Regions from separate parts of the Herbaspirillum sp. GW821-FHT09A12 genome, predicted to be linked through region 1. Evidence: predicted binding sites of a transcription regulator. Region 1 holds the regulator's gene; the other holds the start of a gene.
The links. The regulator sigma-54, encoded in region 1, starts transcription at its own class of promoters, with help from an activator protein. The targets are predictions, from matches to a motif close to TGGCANGNAANCTGCTTT.

Region 2: AC07N6_RS19155 (collagen-like triple helix repeat-containing protein) is a predicted target of sigma-54. The motif match lies at 1,713-1,730, and genes of this name have one in related genera.

What each region holds. Positions count from the first base shown of each region.
Region 1 covers NZ_JBWKPR010000007.1:167,240-171,229, forward strand. The annotation lists gene AC07N6_RS16495 (RNA polymerase factor sigma-54) at 81-1,571, opposite strand; gene lptB (LPS export ABC transporter ATP-binding protein) at 1,667-2,407, opposite strand; gene lptA (lipopolysaccharide transport periplasmic protein LptA) at 2,409-2,996, opposite strand; gene lptC (LPS export ABC transporter periplasmic protein LptC) at 3,023-3,631, opposite strand; gene AC07N6_RS16515 (KdsC family phosphatase) at 3,628-3,990, opposite strand, start outside.
Region 2 covers NZ_JBWKPR010000011.1:40,837-44,826, reverse strand. The annotation lists gene AC07N6_RS19160 (transposase) at 1-73, opposite strand, end outside; gene AC07N6_RS19155 (collagen-like triple helix repeat-containing protein) at 148-1,656, opposite strand; gene AC07N6_RS19150 (FdhF/YdeP family oxidoreductase) at 2,057-3,990, shown strand, end outside.

The DNA of each region.
Region 1 (3,990 bases):
CAGCGTTTGTGTCTGAGGGCATGAATGCTTGCCTGAACACAGCGACGGCTGCAAGTACTACAGAAAAACCGAGGAAAAACTCAGAGGGATTTGCGGAGATTGACTGGTGGAATCTTCAGCACTTCGCGGTATTTTGCGACAGTCCGTCGCGCGACCACCATGCCTTGTTCTGCCAGCATATCCGCAATCTTGCTGTCGGATAATGGGGTCTGCGGGTTTTCGGCTCCTATCAGTTGTTTGATCAGTGCCCGTATCGCGGTGGAGGAGGCTTCACCTCCGGTTTCGGTCGCGACATGGCTACCGAAGAAGTATTTCAACTCGAACATGCCGTGTGGCGTGAGCATGTATTTCTGAGTTGTCACACGCGAGATAGTGCTCTCGTGTAGACCCAGTGTATCAGCAATTTCGCGCAGCACAAGGGGGCGCATGGCAACTGCGCCATGTGAAAAGAAGTTTCTTTGACGTTCGACAATAGCTTGTGCAACTCGCAAAATCGTATCGAAGCGCTGGCGCATATTCTTGATCAGCCACTTCGCTTCCTGCAGCTGCGATGTGAGTGAAACTTCGCCTTTGGATTGCTTGAGCGCACTCGCATACATCGCGTTCACGCGCAGCTTGGGCATCACGTCATGGTTGAGCGTGACCTGCCAGCCGTTCTTTGTTTGTTTGACAATCACGTCCGGCACCACATAGTCGGAGGCGTCGCGGGCGAATTCGGCGCCCGGGTGCGGCCGGCATTGGCGGATGACGGCCTGGGCTTCGCGCAGGTCTTCGTCGTCGCAGTCGAGCGCCTTCTTGATCTTGTTGAAGTCGCGCTGGGCGAACAGCGGCAGGTAATCCTCGACGATCTTCAGCGCCAGCTTGCGCGTGACGAAAGGCACGCCGGGCAGCCGGCGGATCTGCAGCGCCAGGCATTCGCTGGGACTGCGCGCGCCGACGCCGGCCGGGTCAAGGCTTTGCAGCAGCTTGAGCGCGATCGACAGCTCTTCAAGATCGATTCCCAGCTCTTCGGGCAGGTGCGACAGGATATCTTCCAGCGGCTCGTCCAGGTAGCCGTTGTCGTCCAGCGTATCGGCCAGCAGCTCCAGCAGCGCGCGGTCGCGCAGCGTGCGGGCGGTGACGCGGATCTGTTCCACCAGGTGTTCGCGCAGCGTGGTCTGGTGCGCTTCCAGTTGCGGCCGCGCATCCTCATCGTCGGATGATTTGCCGTTGCGCGCGACATCGTCGAAACTCCATTCGGATTCGCCGCTGACGCTGCCCTCAGGCGTGTTGTCCTGGTAGTCGAGGCTGGATTCGCCGTCGCTTGCGGGCGCGGGGGCCTCGGCGCCGCTTTCGCCGGCGCTGTCGGCCACGCCGCTGGAGGGCGAGGCGGAGAGGGCGCCGTCGGCCAGCAGCCGCACCGAATTGTCGAGCGCGTCGTCAAGCCGCTCGAGCAGCGGGTTGTCGGACAGGATCTGTTCCAGTTCCTGATGCAGTTCCAGGGTAGACAATTGCAGCAGCCTGATCGACTGCTGCAATTGCGGCGTCAATGCAAGGTGCTGCGATGTGCGTAACTGGAGGGACTGTTTCATCTGGCTTTCAGGCGCCGCGTGGCCGGCTTGTTACGTGCTGCTTTGTCGTGCGTTGCATGTCGTGCGCTGCGCTGGCGTGGCCTGGCGCAGGGCGCTCACATGCGGAAATGTTCGCCCAGGTAGACGCGCCGCACCGATTCGTTGGCGATGATGTCGTCCGGGCTGCCGCTGGCCAGCACCGTTCCCTGGTTGATGATGTAGGCGCGGTCGCAGATGCCCAGCGTCTCGCGCACGTTGTGGTCGGTGATCAGCACGCCGATGCCGCGTTCCTTGAGGAAGCGCACGATGCGCTGGATCTCGATCACGGCGATCGGGTCGATGCCGGCGAACGGCTCGTCCAGCAGCACGAAGCGCGGATCGGTCGCCAGCGCGCGCGCGATTTCGACGCGGCGCCGTTCGCCGCCCGACAGCGAGAGCGCCTGGCTGTCGCGCAGCTTCTCGATCTGCAGTTCATGCAGCAGGTTGTTGAGGCGGCCTTCGATTTCGTCGCGCGAGAGCGGCTTGCCGTTTTCCTGGCGCAGCTCGAGCACGGCGCGGATATTGTCTTCCACCGTCAGCTTGCGAAATACCGAGGCTTCCTGCGGCAGGTAGGACAGGCCCAGCGTGGCGCGCTTGTGGATCGGCAGGCTTGAGATGGCCGCGCCATCCAGGTCGATTTCGCCGCCGTCGGACGGCACCAGGCCGACGATCATGTAGAACGAGGTGGTCTTGCCGGCGCCGTTGGGCCCCAGCAGGCCGACCACTTCGCCGCTCTGCACTTCCATCGACACGTCGCGCACCACCTGGCGCGCGCCATAGCTTTTCTTCAGTCCGCGGACCACCAGCGAGCTCACCATGTTACTGGTCCTTTCCGGGTTGGGCCGGCTGCGTTGACGGCGCCGGCTGGACAGGCGGATTCTTGGGCTGGATCACCGCGGTGATCCGGCCCGCGCCCGGCTTGCTTTCACCCGAAGCGGTATTGTTGACCGAATAGAATTCGGCGCGGCTGTCGTAGGAGATGAACTCGCCGTTGACCTCGTCGGTAATGCGCTTGCCGTCCATGCGTTGGATGTGCGCGCGGTTGAACAGTTTGGAGATCTCGGTCTGCTCGGAATACTCGATGCGCTCGGCCTGGCCTTCGATCCACAGGTCGGGGCCGCCGTCGCGCTTCTGGCGGAAGCTGGCCAGCGAACCCGGCGCCGCATACAGCACCGCATATTCATAACCGTACTGGTCGGTGGTCAGCACCACGCGGCCGGCCTTGATCAGCAGCGTGCCGCGTGTGAGCACCACGTTGCCGGTGAAGGTCTTTACCTGGCGCACGTCGTCGTAGACCATCTGGTCGGCTTCGATGTTGGTGGGCTTGGTCGAGTCGGCCTTTTCCGCGCGCGCCGCACCGCAGATGGCGAGCAGCAGCAACCAGGGCAATAAGAGTGAGCGTTTCATAAGTTCCTGTCAGGTTGAGTCTTGGCTCAGCGTTTCTTTTGTGTCGGTTCGTAGTAGCCGCGCACGTTGCCCAGCAACTGCACTTCCTGCGTGGCATTGTTGGCGATCATCCCCACGCCGTTCAGTCTGGTGGTGCCCATCGTCATTGCCACCGGTTTGTCGGTCTTGACGATTTCGTCGTCCGGCAGCAGCAACAGGTATTCGGAGACCAGGTGCATCGGGGCCGCGCCGTTGGCGCCGCCGCGCGTGGCGTTGGCGTTGCCGTACATGTGGATCTTGGTCTGGTCGTCGGTCACGCGCGCGGTGTCGGAATACAGCTCCATCGGCGGCTTTTCCTTGTCCAGGCTGTGTACCACCGGCTTGGTGATTTCGAAGGAATCGTCAGTCGGGAAGTGGACCATTCTGGTGCCCGATATGTCGTAGCGCGGCAGCCCGGTCGGGCCCAGTTTCACGTAGTTGAAGTTTTCCAGGTAGTAGTCGGGTTTGCCGGTCGGACGGACGTAGGGCTGCTGGTCGCCGCTGTTGCGCAGCGTTTGCAGCACCCAGAAGCTGCCCAGCGCGAGCGCGATCAGCACCACCAGGAGCACGCCCAGGCGGATGCGTTGCGCCGCGCGCTCGCCGCTGCGGTTGCTCATGCCAGATACGGCGCCAGCGCCGCCTCGTAGTTGCCCTGCGCGGCCAGCACCAGGTCGCACACTTCGCGCACGGCGCCGTTGCCGCCGGTGGCGGCCGTCACATAGTCGCAACGCGATTTGACTTCACGGTGCCCGTTGGCCACGCAAGCCTTGAAGCCGACCCTGGTCAGCACCGGCAGGTCGATGATGTCGTCGCCCAGATAGCCGCAGTCCGCGGCCTGCAGGCCGGTGTGCTGCAATAGCTCCTGGAATGCCAGCCGCTTGTCATGGGCGCCCTGGAAGACGTGGGCGATGCCCAGGTCGTTGGCCCGGCGCAGTACGAAAGGCGATTGGCGCGCGGTGATGATCGCGGCGGCCAC
Region 2 (3,990 bases), on a different contig from region 1:
CGGTGGCGACAAAGATTTCGATCTGTTGCAACTTGCTGAAAATTTCTTCCAATGTGTATTGTTTGAGCGACATATTGTTTCCCCTTGATGGATAGGAATGCGCGCCGTTTGTTGTTGGCATCAAAGTCGGCGCGCATGCTGTCGTGATTATTTTTTAGCCCCGAGCAAGTTGCCCAGCAGGTTGGTGACCGGGGCCAGGATGTTGTTGGTGTTGCCTGTGGCGCCGGCGCCGCTGGTCACGGGCGCGGTTGTGACGACCGGCGCCACCGCAACGGTAGTCGTGACGGTATTGCCGGAGAGGGCGCCGGTCAGTACGGTCAGCGTATTGGTGACGGGCGCCAGCAAATTGGTTGTGCCGGTGCCGCCGGGGACCGTACCGAGTCCGCCGCCGACCAGCGTGCCGATGGTATTGGTGACAGGCGACAACAGGCCTGTGCTGGTGCCGCCGGCGAGTCCGTTCAGGCCAAGGCCGTTGGTCAGGGCTACGACCGTATTGGTGACGGGGGCGAGCGGATTGCCTGTGCCGCCGCCGATTGTGCCCAGTCCGCCGCCGACCAGCGTGCCGAGCGTGATGGTGACCGGCGCAAGCAGTTTATCGGTGCCGCCAATGCCACCCAAGTTACCCAAGCCGCCGGTGAGAGACGCCAGCGTATTGGTCACGGGGGAAAGTAAATTGCCTGTGCCACCCGTGCCGGTGCCACCCAGATTGCCCAGGCCGCCAAGCAAGCCGCCGATAATATTGTTGTTTGGCGTTGTGCCGCCGACAGGTTGCAGCAAGATGCCGGCCGCGTCGACGGTATTGCCGGCCGAGGTGACGATGCCGCCCAGGTTATTCACGATTGGCACATCGCTGTTGGTCACTGTGCCGCCGAGATTACTCACCGTTCCGCCCAGATTCGTCAGCAAATTCTGCACGGGTTGGCCCAGGCCGGTTTTGGTCCCGACCGTTTGGGTGAGCGTGGTCACCTTGCTGGTAATCGGAACGATCACGTTGCTCAGTGTTTGCGTAATCTGTTCGACCGGGCCGGTCGTCAATAGCTGGGTCACCGGTGTTGCCAGACCCGATACCGTTTTACCGGTTTGAGTCACAAGGCCGCCCAGGGGCGCGGTCACCGGCGCCAGCGCGGACAATGGGCCGCTGCCCAGATTGGTCACCAGCTGTCCTGCGCCTTGTACGGTTTTGCCGGTCTGGTCAAGCACATTGCCGGTACTCGCCACGGTCACGCCGACCGGATTGTCAACGATGCCCATTTGCCCAAGACCGCTGCTGATGCCATTGCCGAGAGCGGAAACGATGCTGCCGGTATTGGCGACGACATTGGACAAATCGGTTTGCGTTTGCTGCGGCACGATCGGCAAATTGAGCGAGCCGACGGTTGTGCCGACCCCGGAGACGGCATTTCCTGTTGCGGTGACGATGTTGCCGACGCTGCCGGAGACGGTTCCGGTTGGGGTCACTGTCGGAGTGGTGCCGCCACCGCCATCACTTCCGCCGCCATCACTTCCACCGCCGCTGCCGCCATCACTGCCGCTGCCACTGCCACTGCCACTGCCCAAACTGGTGCCGGTGGAGCCGCTGCCGCTGGCGCAACCACTCAGCGCCAGCATGAAGGCAAGAGCCGCAGCGCCCCAAATGCGTTGATTTAAGATGTTCATGTTCACTCCCCTTTGTTCGAATTCAAACTCAGATGTGAAGACTCGGCATATCTAAAATGGCAAAGTGCGTGCCATGAGAAAATGACCGGCTCCTGATCTGCTTCAGTATTTTCGGGAGAGTGATTTTTTCTATTTAAATCAATGACTTACTATTTATTTTTGGTCGGATTAAAAATTTTTTGATGTGCATGGAAGATGTCGTTACGTGTTCTTTGTAACGTTACGTCGGGAACAAAATGTTTCGGATAAGGTGTGAGTTGCCGATGGTTTGTCCGAGCCGAAGGTAGTCCGGATTTGGCCGCACTGTACTCTGTTCCCGCTGTCGCGACTGTACATGCAGCCGCGCGGACGCCTGTCCTAGACTGATGAATCCTGGAATCAATCCGTTCGCACCGAGATCATGGCTAAACCGAGAATCGAGCAGTACAACCAACCCGCTGGCGGTTGGGGCGCGCTGAAGTATGTGGCGCTGAACCTGGTCAAGGAACACGTGGCCGACGGCAAGGGCATTCGCACCCTGTTGTCGCAGAACCAGCCTGACGGTTTCGACTGCCCCGGTTGCGCCTGGCCGGACCGCGAACACACGTCCACCTTCGAATTCTGCGAAAACGGCGTCAAGGCGGTGGCGGCCGAAGCCACCAAGAAGCGCGTCACCGCCGAGTTCTTCGAGCAGCACACCGTGGCCGAACTGATGCAACAGTCCGACTATGAGCTGGAAGAGCACGGCCGCCTGACCCATCCGATGGTGTACGACGCGGCCACCGACAAATACCGCAAGATCGACTGGCAGGGCGCGTTCGCGCTGATCGGCAAGCACCTCAACGCCTTGCCCGATCCGGACATGGCCGATTTCTACGTCTCCGGCCGCGCCAGCAACGAGGCGGCGTTCCTGTTCCAGCTGTTCGTGCGCCAGTACGGCACCAACAATTTCCCCGACTGTTCCAACATGTGCCACGAGCCGACCAGCGTCGGCCTGCCGGGCACGGTCGGCATTGGCAAGGGCACGGTGCTGCTGGACGACTTCGACCTGTGCGACACGCTGCTGCTGTTCGGCCAGAACCCGGCCACCAACCATCCGCGCATGATGGGCGAGCTGCGCCACGCGTCCAAGCGCGGCGCCACCATCGTCGCCATCAACCCCTTGAAGGAGCGCGGCCTGGAGCGCTTTGCCGACCCCCAAAGCAAGGTCGAGATGCTCACGCTGGGCAGCACCCGGATCAGTTCCATGTTCATCCATCCCAAACTGGGCGGCGACCTGGCGCTGATCAAGGGCGTCATCAAGCGCACCATCGAACTGGACGACGAAGCCCTGGCCGCCGGGGGCGAGCGCGTGCTGGACGTCAGGTTCATCGAAGAACATACCGCCGGCTTTGAAGCGTTTGCCGCCGACGTGCGGGCCGAAAGCTGGAGCGAGATCGTGGCAGAGTCCGGCGTCTCGCGCGAAGACATCGAGAAGCTGTCGCAGGTGTACGTCAAGGGCAAGGCCGTGATCGCCACCTGGGGCATGGGCCTGACCCAGCACAAGCATGCGGTGGGCGCGATCCAGCTGCTGTCGAACATGATGATGCTGCGCGGGAATATCGGCCGTCCCGGCGCCGGCCTGTGCCCGGTGCGCGGCCACTCCAACGTGCAGGGCGACCGCACCGTGGGCATCGACGAAAAGCCGACCGCGGCCTTCCTCGACCGTTTGGAACAGGTCTTTGAATTCAAGGCGCCGCGCCATCACGGCAACGATACCGTGGGTTCGGTCATGGCCATGCTGGAAGGCCGCACCAAGGTCTTCATCGGCCTGGGCGGCAACTTCGCCATGGCCACGCCCGACACCTACCGCACCTTCGAGGCGATGCGCTCATGCAACCTGACCGTGCACATCACCACCAAGCTCAACCGCAGCCACCTGGTGCATGGCAAGGATGCCCTGATCCTGCCGACCATGGGCCGCACCGAGATCGACGTGCAGAAGTCCGGCCCGCAAGGCGTGACGGTGGAAGACTCGATGAGCATGGTGCACGTCTCTTACGGCATCAACAAGCCGGCCTCGCCGGACCTGATGTCGGAGACCGCGATCGTGGCCCACATGGCCGAAGCCACCATGAAGTCGCGCCACAACGGCAAGAAGATCGACTGGCTGTGGTACGCCGAGGATTACTCGCGCATCCGCGACGCCATTGAAAAGGTGTATGACGCCTTCAAGGGCTACAACGAGCGCATCGCCCATCCGGGCGGTTTCCACCTGGGCGTGGCTTCGCGCGAGCGCGTCTGGAAGACCGATACCGGCCGCGCCAACTTCATCGTCCATGCGATCCCCAAGGACACGCCGATCCACCGCGCCCG